Regions from separate parts of the Rummeliibacillus sp. BSL5 genome, predicted to be linked through region 1. Evidence: riboswitches for the same ligand, from Rfam matches in the RefSeq annotation. Region 1 holds a riboswitch; each other region holds the start of a gene.

Region 1 (5,410 bases):
TCCTCCCTGTCGTACTGTGAGCTGGAATAATAATACGTTCATTATACAATGTCAGCTACAGAAAAAAACCGGTTATTTTCATAACATGCGCCAGATATCCAAACAATAGTTTATAAATTCATTGAAAATATACTAAAACATCATATAATCAAAAATCAGTTTATGAAACTTGCAATTTTACATTAATTTAACATCTTCTAAAAACGTTGACTTCAGATAAACCCCTAGAAAAAGCGTTAGTCCTCGCAAAGCGACTAGGAAAAAAAAACGGCCTCAGCCGTTTTTTATTGTCCAATTGATTTGATCATACGGATCCAAGATTAACTCGCTAGCCTATACAGTCACTTCCAATTTTTTAAGCTCTCCACCTAAATACTTAGCTATTTCAAGCATTCCATAAATACCTCTGTTGGCTTCCGCTTCACTGTTGTAATTGGTATTTGTATTAATATCATATGTGTAAATATGACCTTCTTTATCTTGGATAAACTCTATACCTGCGATTTTTATATCATTGGCTGCTAGCAGACGTTCATATTTCTCAAAAATAGGATGTTCAAAGCCTTCTCTAATCTGGAATTTTGCAGGTTTGGCGCTTTCTTCTCCAACAGGGCAGAAAAGATCATCAATTGCACATGCATCGGCAGGACATAATTCAAAGCCTTCAGAAGTATCCACCCGAACAGCATAAAAATACTTTCCACCAATAAATTCACTACGTGTAATAATAGACTCAGGAGACTCGATATATTCCTGCAGCAATGTAATTCCATCGACTGGTTCCTCAAAGCTATCACTATCAATATAGTTTTGCAGGGCCTCTACAGACGTAAAAAGTTGTACCCCAAGCCCTTTTCCAGCTCGGTTATGCTTTGTTATAAATTTCTTTGAGCCAAATGCCTCTGCTGCTTTCAGAATTTCTTCTCTTCCTACTGCAGCAATTGTTTTCGGTGTTTTGATGCCGTACTTCTCTAGTTCTAAGTACTGTAAGACCTTACTTACCTCTAGCTGAAGGGCACGGCTTCCATTGATCACTACTCTGCCATGGTGCTCCAACCAAGAGAGAACAGCACTTGTTAACTCTGGAGCAAATCGGTTGCCTCGTGTATGAGATGAAGCACTCATGCGATTGTAAAAAATCCCTTCAGGTGGAACAGATGTAAGATCAACTGTCCCTTTTACAAGATTCCAATCTTCATAAGGAAGTTCTAACTCTTCTAATCTTTTAAATAGATGTTCTGTCCATTCACTATTCTCATGAATTACGTATATTTTAGACATGATATTCCTGCCCCCTGCTTTTGTTTTCTATGATTGTGGACCTTAATTCTTCCACTTTCGGCATAACCTGTTTCGAAAAGCGCTCCAGTTCCTCTAGCTGTGGAGAACATTGTAATAGTAGCAAATTAACTCCTGCTTCCTCAAAGGCTATGATTTGATTCGCAATGTGCTCAGGTGTGCCAACTAAATTTGGTCGGATTCCGCGATTAGATACTGAATAATCCTGTAACTGAATTTGATGTTCAAGCTCTGACTTAGATGTAAAGTCTTTAAAGCCTACATATCCACTTAGATTGTTCACCGTTGTAATTCGCTTTAATTCTTCTTGCGCTTCTTCTTCCGTATCACGGCAAATCACATAGGCTGCCATTCAAATGGTTTTAAAGGGCTCACGACCAGCTTCTTTTCTACGCGACTTCATATCAGAAATCTTAGCCTTCGCTTCCCCTACTGTATGACCATGAATGACATAGGCATCACATAGCGATGAAATGATTTGTTTACCTTTTTCACTTTCCCCGCCAGCATATAAAATTGGATGAGGACATTGCACTGGTTTAGGCGAAAGCTTTGCTTGCTCTATTTGATAAAACTTCCCCTGATAAGAAAATGTATCTTCCGACCATAAGCCTTTCAATATTTCAATAAACTCGGCCGTTCTATCATAGCGCTCGTCATGTTCGGTAAAATCGCCGCCATATTGTTTCGCCTCTTCTGCCCACCAGCCCGAAACTACATTTAATGTGAAACGTCCCTTGCTAATATGATCAATAGTTGCCGCCATTTTTGCAGTTACAGCAGGATTATGAAATACGGGGCGAACGGCTGCCATGATCTCAATTTTTTCTGTTACTGCTGCCAAAGCTGCCGCCGTAGACCATGCCTCTAACGAATCTTGGTCAGTGCCTTTAATATCATTTAAATATAGTTCTGCGATTAATGTTGTATCATATCCCCATTTTTCTGCTGATTGAATGATTGTTTTCGCATACTCATACGTGGGTGGCATATTTTCTTCCTCTACATTTCTTAACCAACCACCAAAAATAGGCAACCAAAATCCGTACTTCATTTCTCCACTCCTTTTCCCCCTGCTATTTATACAAATAAAAAAGTCTCCTCCCGAGATAGGGAAAGAGACTTTTAACAAAACAAGTTTGTCTTCTCCTATCTTCCAAGCTATATGCCTGATGGAATTAGCACAGTATTCTACTACATTAGTAGAACCTGTTGCTGAGGTTTCAAAGGGCCATGTCCCTCCACCTCTCTGGATAGATCGAATTATTTGATTTTTGAAATTTCAACTTAAAATGAATATTACCCATAATATGAACCATTGTCAATAGATTATGCCATTAATTCTTACTAAGTTAATAAGAAAAGGAGGTTTATTAAATTTTCTTAGCCTTTGAACGATGTTAATCCCTATAGTAAGTGGGTAGTATTAGGATATACTACCATGGGCTACTGAAAAATTGTCAGTACAGCATACTGTATTTTTATCAGAATCACATGCTATTAGAAAAGAGGAATTACATTGAAACTTTCAGGAAATACAATCCTTATCACAGGCGGAAGTTCTGGAATTGGCTTAGCTTTTGCAGAACGATTTTTAAAAGCAGGAAACAAAGTCATCGTTACAGGACGGAGAGAAAATGTTCTTCAGCAGGCAAAAGAAAAGTTCCCAGAGCTGATCATTCATCAAAGCGATGTAAGCATGGAATCTGAGCGCATTTCCCTATTCGAATGGGTAACAGAAAACTATCCCGAAGTGAATGTGTTAGTGAACAACGCAGGAATGCAACAACGCTTTAACATATTAAAGGCAGATGCAAAGAACGATTGGGCTTATTTCAATCAAGAAATCACCACCAACATTGAAGCGCCATTCCATATGACCATGCTTTTTGTACCCTATTTCGCTAAAAAAGAAGAAGCTACTTTTATCAACATTACATCTGGGTTAGCTTTTACCCCGATGGTCATCGCGCCAATCTATTCAGCTACGAAGGCAGCATTCCACTCCTTTACGATGAGCTTGCGTCACCAGCTTGCCGAAACAGGTATAGAAGTGATTGAAGTTGCCCCTCCAGCAGTCAACACAGATCTAGGCGGTGCCGGACTGCATACAAATGGTGAGCCATTAGATGAATTCGCAGATGGCATTTTCAAGGGCTTACGAGAAGGCAAACAAGAAATCGGGTACGGCTCTTCCGTTGAACGGCTCCGCATGCCACGAGATAAGTCAGATGAGCATGTAGCCAATATGTATAATGCCATGAAACATACAATTGAATAACATGCTTGAATAAAAAAACTCGCCACAATCGGCGAGTTTTTTTCTGTACCATTGGTAAACCAATCCTTCAAATTATTTTAAGAATCACGGACATGAGTACAGATCGAAAACCGTTTACTTCATAGAATACTAATGTGTGAGATACACAATAACAAAAGAGCGGTAAACAGCACGACAAACAAGATGCTCTAGCGAAAACAAAAATAGTTACTACTGGAGAAGCATTATCTAATCGCATTCAATACGTAGTAAATGATTTTGTAAGAATTAAAGCAGTATCTAATAAAATACGTGGTCGTGATAACGCTCTTGCACAAAACATTTAAAAAAATGTATAAACAATGTCAACCCATTCATTCAAATACCATCTCATCCCATTCAGATTATCATCTTATGTAAAATAAATTCGCATCTCACACATTAAATTGAGGAATGTACAACAAATTGTTGTACATTCTTCTTTATATTGTAAACAAAAATATTTTTTATTTTATGTCCCCTTTTCCCTACTTTCTTCTATTTACTTTATAAAAGCAGAAAGAAGGAAAAAACATGGCACGTTTTGAATATTTAGCACCTTATACATCTTTTACAACTGTACAAGAAATGGACGAGCAAGTGGAACAACACATCCGCAAGCATTACTACAATTTGACCCCATCCGATAAGGCCGTTCTCTATAAAATGGCTTCGCATGCATTGGATTATCCAGGTGCCTGCCACTTAAAGGCACAAACAATTTCAAGTGCTTTAGGCATTTCTGTAAGAACTGTGTTCCGCACGCTCAAACGTTTAGAAGAGTTACAGATTATCAAACGCATCCAAACAAAAAAGATGAATGGCATCAAAGGCGCCAACATCTTTTCTATTTTACCTTGTGATGACACATTGGTCGTGGCACATCAAGAAGAAGCTGAAACCCCTTGCGAGAGTAAGGTAGAAGCAGTGCAACTGGAACAGGAACCATCTTTTTCTTCTAATCCTAAACATCAATACGGTAAACATACATACCCGATGTTAAATACATCTCTTCGTAATAGAATTTTTCATTATCTTTCATCAACAACTGGCAACACCTCAGAAACAAAGAAGTTTGTAGATGTCGTGTACAAGCAACTAAAACCGTTGCTGGAATGGGAAATCTACCAAGTCCGCAAACAACAGCTCGAAGACATCAGCTTTACAGCCTTCAAAGAAACCATTCAGCAGACCAAGAAGCAATTCATCCGCAACCCCTTTGGCTATATGTATAAAAAGCTAGATAGAAAACTGGATCGGTTTATGGTGGAAGTGATGGAGTTTTATGAGGAGGAGAGTCGGAATGGGAGTGAGGTTAGAATGGAATATCTATAGAAATCAAAAAAGATTGTTATCACTTACCTAGATAACAATCTTTAGATAATTTTTTGTATCATACTATTTATTCAATTCTTTACCCAAAGCATTAATTGCATTCATTACTTCCTTAATATTTTCTCCGCTATTCATGTTGTTGCGAGCATGAAGTAGCACAGGTCTGACAGATTCTACTGAACGCCCAAATTGATACATCCATTCATACCGCGGAACCATCCAGGTATGAAAATGGTGAGTTGTGTCTTCATTGTAAAAGTAATAAACATTTTCTATTCCTAACACTTCCCTTTGAGCTTTTCTTATTTTTGTCAGTAAGTTTATGTAATCCAATTTTTCTGCTTCAGTTAATTCATCAAAGCATTTAATATGTCGTTTAGACGCTAATATGATTAATCCTTTTATTGGATATGCAACATCTTGATGGGCATGAAAATGTTCGGTTTCAATTACGACACCACCATCCGGCTCAATAAG
Region 2 (5,410 bases), on a different contig from region 1:
TGGGCGCTATCCACAATCACTGTTATATTTTGCTTATGTGCAAGTGTGCAAATTTTCTCCAAATCATTCATCGTCCCAAAATAAGTTGGATACGTAACGAGCAGAGCTTTTGCGTTTGGATGTAATGTTAATGCCTTTTCAATCGTTCTAACAGAGACACCATGGGAAATTCCAAAGTGTTGATCCACTTCAGGCTCTAAAAATACTGGACAGGCGCCGCTCAAAATTATGCCATTCATTACTGATTTATGACAGTTTCTTGGAACCAGTATATGATCCCCTGGCTTACACGCCGATAGAATCATAGCTAAGATACCAATCGATGTTCCATTGACTAAAAAATACGCCTCTTTTGCCCTAAAAGCTTCTGCTGCTAACTGTTGTGCCTCTTGAATGACTGATGACGGATGGCTTAATAAATCCAATTCTTTCATCGAATTGACATCCATTTTCATCGTAAAGTCACTAAAGACATCGTTTAATGGGCTTTTTAAAGCTCCCATTTTATGCCCCGGCACATCAAAAGGGGTGGTATTTTTCTTTGCATAGTTAACGAGCGCTTCAAACAACGGCATCCGTTCTTGGGAACAAATATCATATTTTTCGTTAAGGATTTCTTGCAGCACTTGTGCCATTAACGAGTTGCTCCTGCTAAATCGCCTGCAACGGCTTCCCTTAAAGCACTTACTTTATCAAGCTGTTCCCATGGCAAATTTAAATCATGTCGCCCAAAGTGTCCATATGCTGCTACCTGTTTGAACTGAGGATTCCGAAGATTAAGCATATTGATAATTCCTCCAGGTGTTAAATCGAATGTCTTGCGAATAGCTTGCAGTAGTTGATCTTTGTCTACGGTTTCTGTTCCGAAGGTATCAATCGCGATACTTATTGGCTCACTAACCCCTATGGCGTAAGACAGCTGGATTTCACAACGTTTGGCAAATTTAGCAGCTACAATATTTTTAGCAACATAACGAGCTGCATAAGCTGCTGAGCGGTCTACTTTTGTACAATCTTTCCCTGAAAATGCGCCGCCTCCGTGTTTTGCTGCTCCTCCATAAGTATCCACGATAATCTTACGGCCGGTAAGACCTGCATCGCCATGTGGTCCTCCAATAACGAAACGTCCTGTTGGATTGATTAATGTATTTACATCTTCATTCATTCCAAATGTGCGAATTGTTTCTTGTACAATCTGTTCGTTTATATAATTCTTGAATTCAGCCATATTTACATCTTCATCATGCTGAATAGAGAGTAATATTGTTTCTATTCTTGGTTTAGTCGGATTTGTATAGTCGATCGTCACTTGAGATTTCATATCTGGGCGTGCCCATTTAAAGTCTCCAATTTTTCTTAAGAAAGAAGCTTTTTTCATCAAGGTATGAGCGATTTCAATTGCAAGCGGCATATATGTTTCTGTTTCATCCGTTGCATAGCCAAACATTATCCCTTGATCTCCTGCTCCAATCTCCTTTAGATCACTTGAAGAATCGACACCCATTGCAATATCTGGTGATTGTGTATGAACAAGTACTTGAATGTTGCAAGTATGTCCGTCAATACCGAATTGTGCATCACTGTAACCAATCTCAAGTAATGTGTCACGAGCAATTCTCTCAATATCTAATATGGCAGAAGTTGTGATTTCTCCCCCGATAATAACCATATTTGTTGTCGTAAACACTTCACATGCAACTCTTGAAAATGGATCTTGAGCTAAAGCTGCATCTAATACAGCATCCGAGATTTGGTCTGCGATTTTATCGGGATGTCCTTCTGACACCGATTCCGAAGTAAATAAAATTTTTTCAGTCAATATAATCCTCTCCTACTAAAAAATGTAAATATTAGCATACAAAAAAGCTCTCCAACCATTAGAAGGAAAGCTTCGATTAATATCAACTGCTTATCCTCTTATCGTTCACAAAACTTTGTACATTTTGTGCTCAGGTTGAGCCCCATGAACTGATAAATATCAGTTTGGTTTGCCACCGTATCTTAGACCCCTCGTCTCAACGGTTTTTAATAAGAGCAACTTTATTTTGCTAAGGCTTATAGTAATTGAATTTTTTTTGACTGTCAATCTATTTTTAAAACTTTTTTTATTTTGTTGAATTAAAAATCTACTAAAAAAGCCCTCAATATTGATAAATAGAACCCTAAAACTCTTTTAATACTTAGAGTTTTAGGGTTCTTGCGGTAGAAAATTAGCGGTTCGGTACTCGAAGGACACGCATAGCATTTAACACAGCTAGCAATGTAACCCCAACGTCAGAGAAAACTGCTTCCCACATAGTGGCAATGCCAAAGGCACCTAATAGCAGGAATATACCTTTCACACCTAATGCAAAGAGAATATTTTGCCACACAATCACTCGAGTCCGTTTTGCAATACCTATAGCTGCTGGTATCTTAGAAGGTTCATCGGTCATTATAACGATATCTGCTGCTTCAATCGCTGCATCTGATCCTAATCCTCCCATTGCCATTCCGACATCAGCACGAGCTAATACAGGTGTATCATTGATACCATCCCCAACAAAAATTAACTTTTCTTTAGAATTTTTCTGGGCATCAATTTTTTCGATTTCTTCTACTTTGTGTTGCGGCAATAATTCAGCATGCACCTCATCAAGCCCAAGTTTCTCGCCCACAGATTTCGCTACAGATGCTGCATCACCAGTCAGCATGATGGTCTTTTTTATGCCTAGTTCTTTTAAAGAACGAACTGCTTGAACAGAATCTTCTTTTAGTTCATCTGCTATAACAATATACCCAGCATAATTACGATTTAGGGCAATATGAACAATCGTTCCAATCTCACTAGGTTCCTTGAATGCTATGTTTTCTTTGTTCATTAGTTTTGCATTTCCAGCTAAAATTTCTTTTCCATCAACTGTTACAGCAGTACCGTGGCCTGAAATTTCATTGTACTCTTGTATCTTGTCAACGCTTAATTCTTTCCCATATGCATTTCGTATTGACTGTGCGATTGGGTGATTGGAATGAGTTTCAGCAAAAGCAGCATATTCCAATAGGTCTTCTTTCGAAATATTACCATATGGGCAAATGGTCGTGACTTCAAATACGCCTTTGGTTAAGGTACCCGTCTTGTCGAACACAACATACTTCACATTATTTAGAGCTTCTAAATAGTTGCTTCCTTTGACCAAGATACCCATCTTAGATGCTGCTCCTATTCCCCCAAAGAATCCTAATGGAATAGAAACCACCAACGCACAAGGACAAGAGATAACTAAGAATACCAGCGCCCGATAAATCCAATCCGAAAAAGTTGCGCCATTTAACAATAGCGGTGGTATGAAAGCTAATGCAGCAGCTACAATAACGACAACCGGTGTGTAATAACGAGCAAATTTCGTAATAAAATTTTCGGTTGGTGCTTTTCGACTGCTAGCATTTTGTACGAGATCTAGTATTTTAGAAACAGTCGACTCGCCAAATACCTTAGTTACCTCTACACTCAATAGCCCACTTTTATTGATAAACCCACTTAGTACATCAGAACCAGACTGCACTTCTCTGGGAACTGATTCACCTGTTAGCGCGGATGTGTCTACCATGGAGTTTCCTTCTAAGACCTTTCCATCTAATGGAACCTTTTCGCCTGGTTTAATGACAATGATATCCCCAATCTTTACTTCATCAGGGGAAACTTTTTTTATTTCATTTCCGACTTTTATATTGGCATAGTCCGGTCTGATATCCATCAAATCGCCAATGGATTTCCGAGAACGGTTTACAGCAATGCCTTGGAATAATTCGCCCACTTGGTAGAACAGCATAACAGCCACACCTTCTGGATATTGCTTGATTGCAAACGCGCCAATGGTTGCGAGAGCCATTAGAAAATGCTCATCAAATACTTGACCACGCAAGATATTCCTAAAGGCCCTATAGATGACATCCCCACCTACGATTAAATAGGCGAGAAGAAATATAGCTAACTCATATATACCTGAAACAGGAGTAAACATGCCAAGCGAGCCTATAACTATACCAATTCCCAGTCGAACCAACACTTTTTTTATATTTCCAGTTTCATGATTGTGTTCATGGGGATCTTTATCGTATTCTTCTATGGCTTTCACGTGTGGTTCAATCCGGTTAATTAGCTTCACTGCCTCATTTATCACCAATTGTTCCGAAGTGGCGGATTCGGAAACTTCTATTATTAATTTTTTCGATACAAAATCTACAGAGGAACTGGTAACTCCTTCTAATTCTCCTACACTTTTTTCTATCTTTGCTGCGCAATTTGCACAATCAAGTCCATCCAAGTACAGAGTGTGGTTATGAGTATTTCTTGCTTTCCGTCCTTTTTCTAATATATTGATGTGTGGCTCTAGCCTATGAATATTACGCCTTGCCTCTTCAATGGTATCTATTTCTTTTGCCTTATCCATCTCCATCGTCAATGTTTTCGTGGCAAAATTAACATTACAAGAAGTAATGGATTGAATACCATTTACACTTTTTTCAATTTTCATCGCGCAATTTGCACAATCAAGTCCTTCTAACAGAAATTTATGTTTTACTTTGTTTTCCAATTTACTCATCCTCCTTTCTCTTTTTTCTGTTCTTTCATACAATCCCTACCCTTTTTAACCAAGCTATTTACTTTTATTTGCATTCCCATCACCTCTCAATAATATATGATCAAATATTCATATGTTAAATGTATGCAAATTTAAGCCCTTAATTACTTCACTAGCAATATATGAACAAATGCTCATATATAGTATTGACTACATTATATTCATTAACATAAAAAACGTCAATGAATAAACAGAATTTTAATTAAAATACAAATAAAAAGGATTTCGGATAAAATAAAAAACCTACACAAAAGTGTAGGTTTTGCCAAAGGAAAGGATTTTCCCAGCCTATTATAAGGAAATGACAAGGAATACTAGTTAGAATTTTGCTTTGAATTTTTAATCCATAATGGTGATTTTGTGTTCATAAAGTTCACCAGGATATTCAATCGACAGAAAAGAAAGTAAAGGCAATCGCAAATCCTTCGTTATACGAAAATGCACATCGTTAAGATGAATGTTGCGACCTAGCTTGTAAATAGATTCGTAAAGGGAATCCTTAGAGAGCCATAAAACCCCTTTTTCTTTCTTAGAAAGGTACTCTACTACATAATCCTTATTCTCCTTATTAATAGTTAACGTTAGCATTACATCAATCCCTTCCTCTAACTACTATTCAGTAATGAATAGCCATATTATTATTTCGCAAAAAATGAACCTTATAACTTGTCAGGCCACGTAACTGCGATTTAAGTTTTCTATAATATGGTATGAACGCTAAAAAATTGACTGTTTTTTGATAAAAAAGTATTTTTGTTTAAATTTAAGAATAAATCAATAAAGCAAAC
Region 3 (5,410 bases), on a different contig from region 1:
AGTTTTTCCTTAGATCCCAAAGTAGCGGCTGTAATCTGTCCTAGACCGCCAGCATTTGAAACCGCAGCGCATAAATCGGCGTAAGCCAAATAAGCAAGGCCACCTTGGACAATGGGATACTTAATACCAAGAATCTCGGTTACTCGTGTTTTCAATTTGGACACCCCCATGTATTGTATGTATCTTTCTATTAGTATAAGGGAATGCAAAGAATTTTCATATTATTATTGGAACTAAAATAGAATGAAATGCGGGTCTACATTTGATAAAGTAATATAAAGAATTAATTTCCATATATGAATGTCTTAAAAATAAATTAGCGAAAGGATTTATCAGATGTATTACCCATCTAAAAAAGATTTATGGCAATACCCTTTATATTGGGGTACAATCATTGCTTGTTTCGCACCTCTTGTTGCAGGAAGGGATTATGTAGTCCTTGTTTTTACTGTACCGTTAGCAATTTTGCTCATATGGGGTTGGTTTTGTACAGGATATAAAGTTAATCAAAGCTACCTGATTATTCGAAATGGCCCCTTCAAAAAGAAAGTTCCTATCAAAGAGATTAAAACAATTTCTAAAACCAAAAATCTGCTTGCTGCCCCTGCCCTTTCAATAGATCGATTGGAGATCATTTATGACGCAGACAATAAAATGGCACTTGCATCTCCAAAGGAGCAGCTGCAATTTTTAGCTACTCTAAAAAGTATTAACCCTAAAATTGAATTAGACTCCAAGCTAAATCAGTAAAGCCATCTATGAATCAAAATAAGGAACAGCTTTACTAGCTGTTCCCAATACCTTAGCCCCAAATCTCTTTTGATATATCAACAATAAACTTTAATTTTGCCCATTGTTCTTCTTCCGTTAGAATATTACCATGATGGGTTGAAGCGAACCCACACTGCGGGCTAATACATAGCTGCTCGAGTGGTACAAATTGTGTTGCTTCTTCTACACGAGCTTTGATGTTTTCCTTGTCTTCCAACTCGCCAAATTTTGAAGTAAATACTCCAAGCACTACTTGCGGCCCTCCCTTTGGAATATAGGTTAGTGGTGTGAAGTCGCCAGAACGATTGTCATCATATTCTAAGAAAAATCCGTCCACTTTTTCATTTGCGAACAAAGTTGGAGCAATTTTAGCATAACTTCCTTCAAATGCCCATTTTGAACGATAATTCCCCCGGCATAAGTGTGTCGTTACTATTAAATCTTCCGGTTTGCCTTCTAACACTCCATTTGCTACCCGAAGCGCAAGGTTAATCAATTCTTCACGTGAATATCCACTGTCGTTAAATGGAATATTCTCAGCATTCAGTCCCGCAATATAGACATCATCCAGTTGCAAATAACGACAACCTGCTTCATAGAAGGCTTGGATTGCATCCCGGTAAGTTTGGATTATATCGCTCGCATATTCCTCGATATCTGGATAAATGTCAAGGTTTCTAATGCCAGCATTGAATAATTGGTTTGGGCTCGGTATCGTTTGTTTTGGAATTGCCCGATCTCCTACAATTTCTTTGAACTCTAGAAAATCTTGAATATGCGGATGATTTGAGTTAAAAGAAATCTTTCCGTTATTACGAACATCATATTTTTCTGTTTCTTCTCCTTTAAATTGGAAGCCGTATTCTGGGACATATCCTTCAACACCATTTAAATGTTCAAGAAAATCTGTATGCCAAAATCTACGTCGAAACTCTCCATCAGTTACTGCTTGTAAACCGACATCAATCTGTTTGTCCACCGCTTTTTTGATCTCTTCCGTCTCAATCTGATGTAATTGTTCTGCGGATATGTTACCTTCTTGATAGTCCTTACGTGCTTGGTGAATGCTTTCTGGTCTTAATAAACTACCTACATGATCAGCTCTAAATGGTGCTTTTACTAACGTCTTTGTCATCAAAATCTCTCCCTTAGTTTCATTTAGTTAATTGACTAATTGACTCCAACTCTTCTATCCTCTAAATAGAAAAACCCTCTTCTTAATGAATAAGAAGAGGGTTGGAATACCATACGAAAAAAAACGCTCCTCTTATCTGCTAGCTTTACGCTACTGGAATTGGCACAGTACTATAATAGTCCGCTGCCGAGGCTTCAAAGGGCCAGTCCCTCCACCTCTCTGGATAAGAAAATCAACATATTAAGTTTGTATAAGTATATAATAACGCAATAAATAGAATTGTCAATGTTTTTTAAAAATTTTTAATTTAGCATTTTAATCTATCTATATATTCTACTCATCTAGCACCTCAACCAAATAAATACCTTTTGAAAAACGTCCACTTTTTTCAGCTTTAGCTAAACGTGATTCTTCCAATTCTTTCAATGAAATATTATAAACTTCTAATGCTGTATGTATAAGTTCCAAAAGGTCTGCCAATTCTTCCTTCATCTCTTCCCTATTTTTTGCTTCGTTTACTTCATAGGCTTCCTCTATGAATTTTTGCTTCATTTTCTGTAGTAACTCTTGTTCACTTAATTGTTCAACTATACATTTTTCCCCTTTTCCTTCGATGATTTGCGGGATAAAATCTCGGACTAATTTATTGTAAATTGGCAATTTGTACTCACCTACCTCTGAGTATTTTAGTATAAATAGAGTTTTTAGTACTGTTTCTTTTTTCTCTATTTTACACTATTTTATAAGAAAAACTAGAATTTAGAAGTAATACATTTTATCCTTTATAGGAAACCATCAGCTGATCACCACTATTACCGATTACACACAAAAATTGCCGAATTCTGTTTAAAAAATGGTTTAACTTTTTGAATTGAGGCTATATGTAAAGTAAGAAAGGATGATGAAAATGAAAAAAAATGACAAAGCCGAAAATTTAAAAGAAGGACCATTAGATACACCAGATGAAGTAAAGTCTGATAAAGAAAGTATCTATGACAAAGACCCTGAAATGCAAACGGTTGATCCCATCCCAATGGAGGAGTTAAATCAACAAGTTGAAGATGAAAAACACAACCATCATACAAAGGATACCTCTTCAAGTGAAGAGCGCTATCCTGGCTAGGCTAGTGCTTCTCTATTACTCACATACATCCGTGCAAGACATGTATAAGAGACTTTCATGAGAGTGAAGGTCTCTTTTCTCAAGGGGCGGAATACGAACAAATACATACGGCAACTAGAAGAATCCATACCCTTTCACTGCTTATTTATAAGCATTTCACAAAAATTTTGCAGTTGAATACCTTAGAATGATGATTCTATTGTGAAAGATTGGTTACCATTTGGTTCAGCAAATTAAAAAGAAAACGGAGGGGTTTCCTATTAACAGAAAGAATTGGTGGCTGCTAAGCCTATTGGCTATTCTTACCCTTGCCTTAGCGGCATGTGGAAGCAGCAAAAAAACAAACAAATCTGGAAGCGAAGCGAGTGATATTGCGTTTAAAGTTAATTCTGGAGAATATGTAACAATTACCAAGTATGATGAAACCGAGGAAAAGACATATCTCAAATTAAATGTGACAGTCCAAAATAAATCTAAAAATGAAATCCCAGTAAATTCTTCAAACTTTAGTTTATATGGTAGTAAAGATGATGAAAAAATTGACTCTGTCTATGTAAATCCACCGGATGAAGAATCTTTTAAAGAACTATCAGGAAGTATCTCTCCTGAGAAAAAAGCGAGTGGTGACCTCTTTTACCCTGTCAATAAAGAAGAAAAGTATGAGCTTCATTATCAACCGCGCATTTATGATGACAAAGGTGAGAAACATAAAGAGTTAGTAGTATCAGTGGATCCGTCGAAGTATAAAAATGATTCAGAGAATGCCAAGAAAGCTGTAGCAGCTTATGTTGATCAAGTTTTCTTAAGCAATGACAATCCAGATTTTAAATCCTTACTCACAAATGATGTCTTAGCAGACAGCCAAAAGTTTGATGAAGAACTTGCCAATCAATTGAAGGAAGGCTTTGGTGAGTTTACACCATCCATGCGTTTGGAAAAAATGTTTATTGAAAAATACCGAAACGCTTTAAATAAAAAAATTGAGCCTACTTATAAAATCGCTTATGGTGATTCAAAACAAGCTAAAATAAATGTTAGCTTTAAAAATTTCGACACATCAGATCTTTATAAACAATCTCGAAAAGTAAGCGAACAATTTGCTAAGAAAAACCAAAATAAATATAGCTATAAAGAATATAAAAAAGCTCAAGAAGATGCTTTAAATTACACATTTAGCCGTATTGATCAAATTATGAACAATACGAGTTTGAAAGATGATAGTCGTGAATATGCACTCATTTTAAAAGAAGCAGATGGTAAATGGACAATTCAAAAGACAGACCAAGATATGAATAGCGAATACGATGATTTGCTTAAAGCATTCGTATTACAGACTTATTAAATAAAAAAAACCGCTTGAATGGTAATATTCAAGCGGTTTTTATTTTGGTTAAATAAATATTCTTCTTTACGCAGAAGACTATTACTGATTTTTTTATAATGTTATCACCCATATTTTCTAGAAAAAGTTCTAATCCTTAACGGATAACACTAGATATAAGTAACTACACATTTTCTTCGACATCAAGACGCAACCAACCGACAGCTTATCATGGTCTCCGTTGTTGAAACAACATACTTAATCGTCTTTACTTATTGAGAATAATGAGCGACAGCTTGAAGGTGGCTTTGTCGCTCTCTCGTCTGGTAGTCAAAATGATATGACCTTAGCTTTTTTAAGATGTTAATTATTTTTTTCAATTACTCCGCAAGCAATTCGTGCGCCTGAATTACCGCTCGGATCAGTTTTATAGTCATCTGCTTTTTCGTGAATAACAAACGCACTTCCATCCTTGTCAAACAATGTATTATGCGCTCCCTCTTTTAAGGTGAAGGCCTTGGTCGCAAAACCTACATCTACTGTTCCATCCTCTTCCACTTGTATATTTGGAAGATCGCCTAAATGATAACCTTTTGCGTTGTAGTATCCGTGAACTTTGTGAGTTGGATTAAAATGACTTCCTGCAGATTCGAATGTTGGTTTCTCACATATCCCTTTTTCATGAATATGGATCCCATGGTCTCCTGGTGGTAAACCCTGTAACTTCAAATCGATTTGTACGCCCTTTTCATTTTCTGTCAAATTCGCTTTCCCTAACTCTTTACCTTCTGTATTAATAAACTTAGCCGTTGCGTGAATGGTTGTATTTTTTTCTCCACTTACTGGTTTTAAGTTGTCTACTTTTTGTTTGTTTGTCGAACACCCGGTTAGAATGAGAAGCACGACTAACATAGGCCAAGTATTTTTTAATAATTTCATTTAAAACACTCCTTTCTCTCAGAGTGGCCAGCTAAGCCTTTTTTTATTCGATATGTTTGTGATTCTTTTTGTCCACTTTTTGAAATTTCTAACAATTTAAAACTTTATTAAGTTATAATAG

Evidence for each region. Region 1 has a riboswitch for S-adenosylmethionine ahead of RCJ93_RS12390 (LLM class flavin-dependent oxidoreductase). Riboswitches for the same ligand answer to the same signal wherever they lie in the genome.
Region 2: another riboswitch for S-adenosylmethionine. It lies ahead of metK (methionine adenosyltransferase); the one in region 1 lies ahead of RCJ93_RS12390 (LLM class flavin-dependent oxidoreductase).
Region 3: another riboswitch for S-adenosylmethionine. It lies ahead of RCJ93_RS02950 (5-methyltetrahydropteroyltriglutamate--homocysteine S-methyltransferase); the one in region 1 lies ahead of RCJ93_RS12390 (LLM class flavin-dependent oxidoreductase).

The regions. Positions count from the first base shown of each region.
Region 1 covers NZ_JAVGCV010000003.1:149,906-155,315, forward strand. The annotation lists gene RCJ93_RS12385 (ATP-grasp domain-containing protein) at 334-1,281, opposite strand; partial or broken gene RCJ93_RS12390 (LLM class flavin-dependent oxidoreductase) at 1,274-2,353, opposite strand; SAM riboswitch class I at 2,446-2,559, opposite strand; gene RCJ93_RS12395 (SDR family oxidoreductase) at 2,819-3,580, shown strand; gene RCJ93_RS12400 (helix-turn-helix domain-containing protein) at 4,133-4,933, shown strand; gene RCJ93_RS12405 (HIT family protein) at 4,997-5,410, opposite strand, start outside.
Region 2 covers NZ_JAVGCV010000001.1:721,597-727,006, forward strand. The annotation lists gene RCJ93_RS03750 (aminotransferase class I/II-fold pyridoxal phosphate-dependent enzyme) at 1-635, opposite strand, end outside; gene metK (methionine adenosyltransferase) at 635-1,822, opposite strand; SAM riboswitch class I at 1,915-2,035, opposite strand; gene RCJ93_RS03760 (heavy metal translocating P-type ATPase) at 2,211-4,574, opposite strand; gene RCJ93_RS03765 (hypothetical protein) at 4,962-5,210, opposite strand.
Region 3 covers NZ_JAVGCV010000001.1:550,436-555,845, reverse strand. The annotation lists gene RCJ93_RS02960 (NAD(P)H-dependent flavin oxidoreductase) at 1-155, opposite strand, end outside; gene RCJ93_RS02955 (PH domain-containing protein) at 337-750, shown strand; gene RCJ93_RS02950 (5-methyltetrahydropteroyltriglutamate--homocysteine S-methyltransferase) at 803-1,906, opposite strand; SAM riboswitch class I at 2,036-2,136, opposite strand; gene RCJ93_RS02945 (nucleoside triphosphate pyrophosphohydrolase) at 2,240-2,566, opposite strand; gene RCJ93_RS02940 (hypothetical protein) at 2,814-3,029, shown strand; gene RCJ93_RS02935 (DUF4352 domain-containing protein) at 3,322-4,371, shown strand; gene RCJ93_RS02930 (superoxide dismutase family protein) at 4,714-5,289, opposite strand.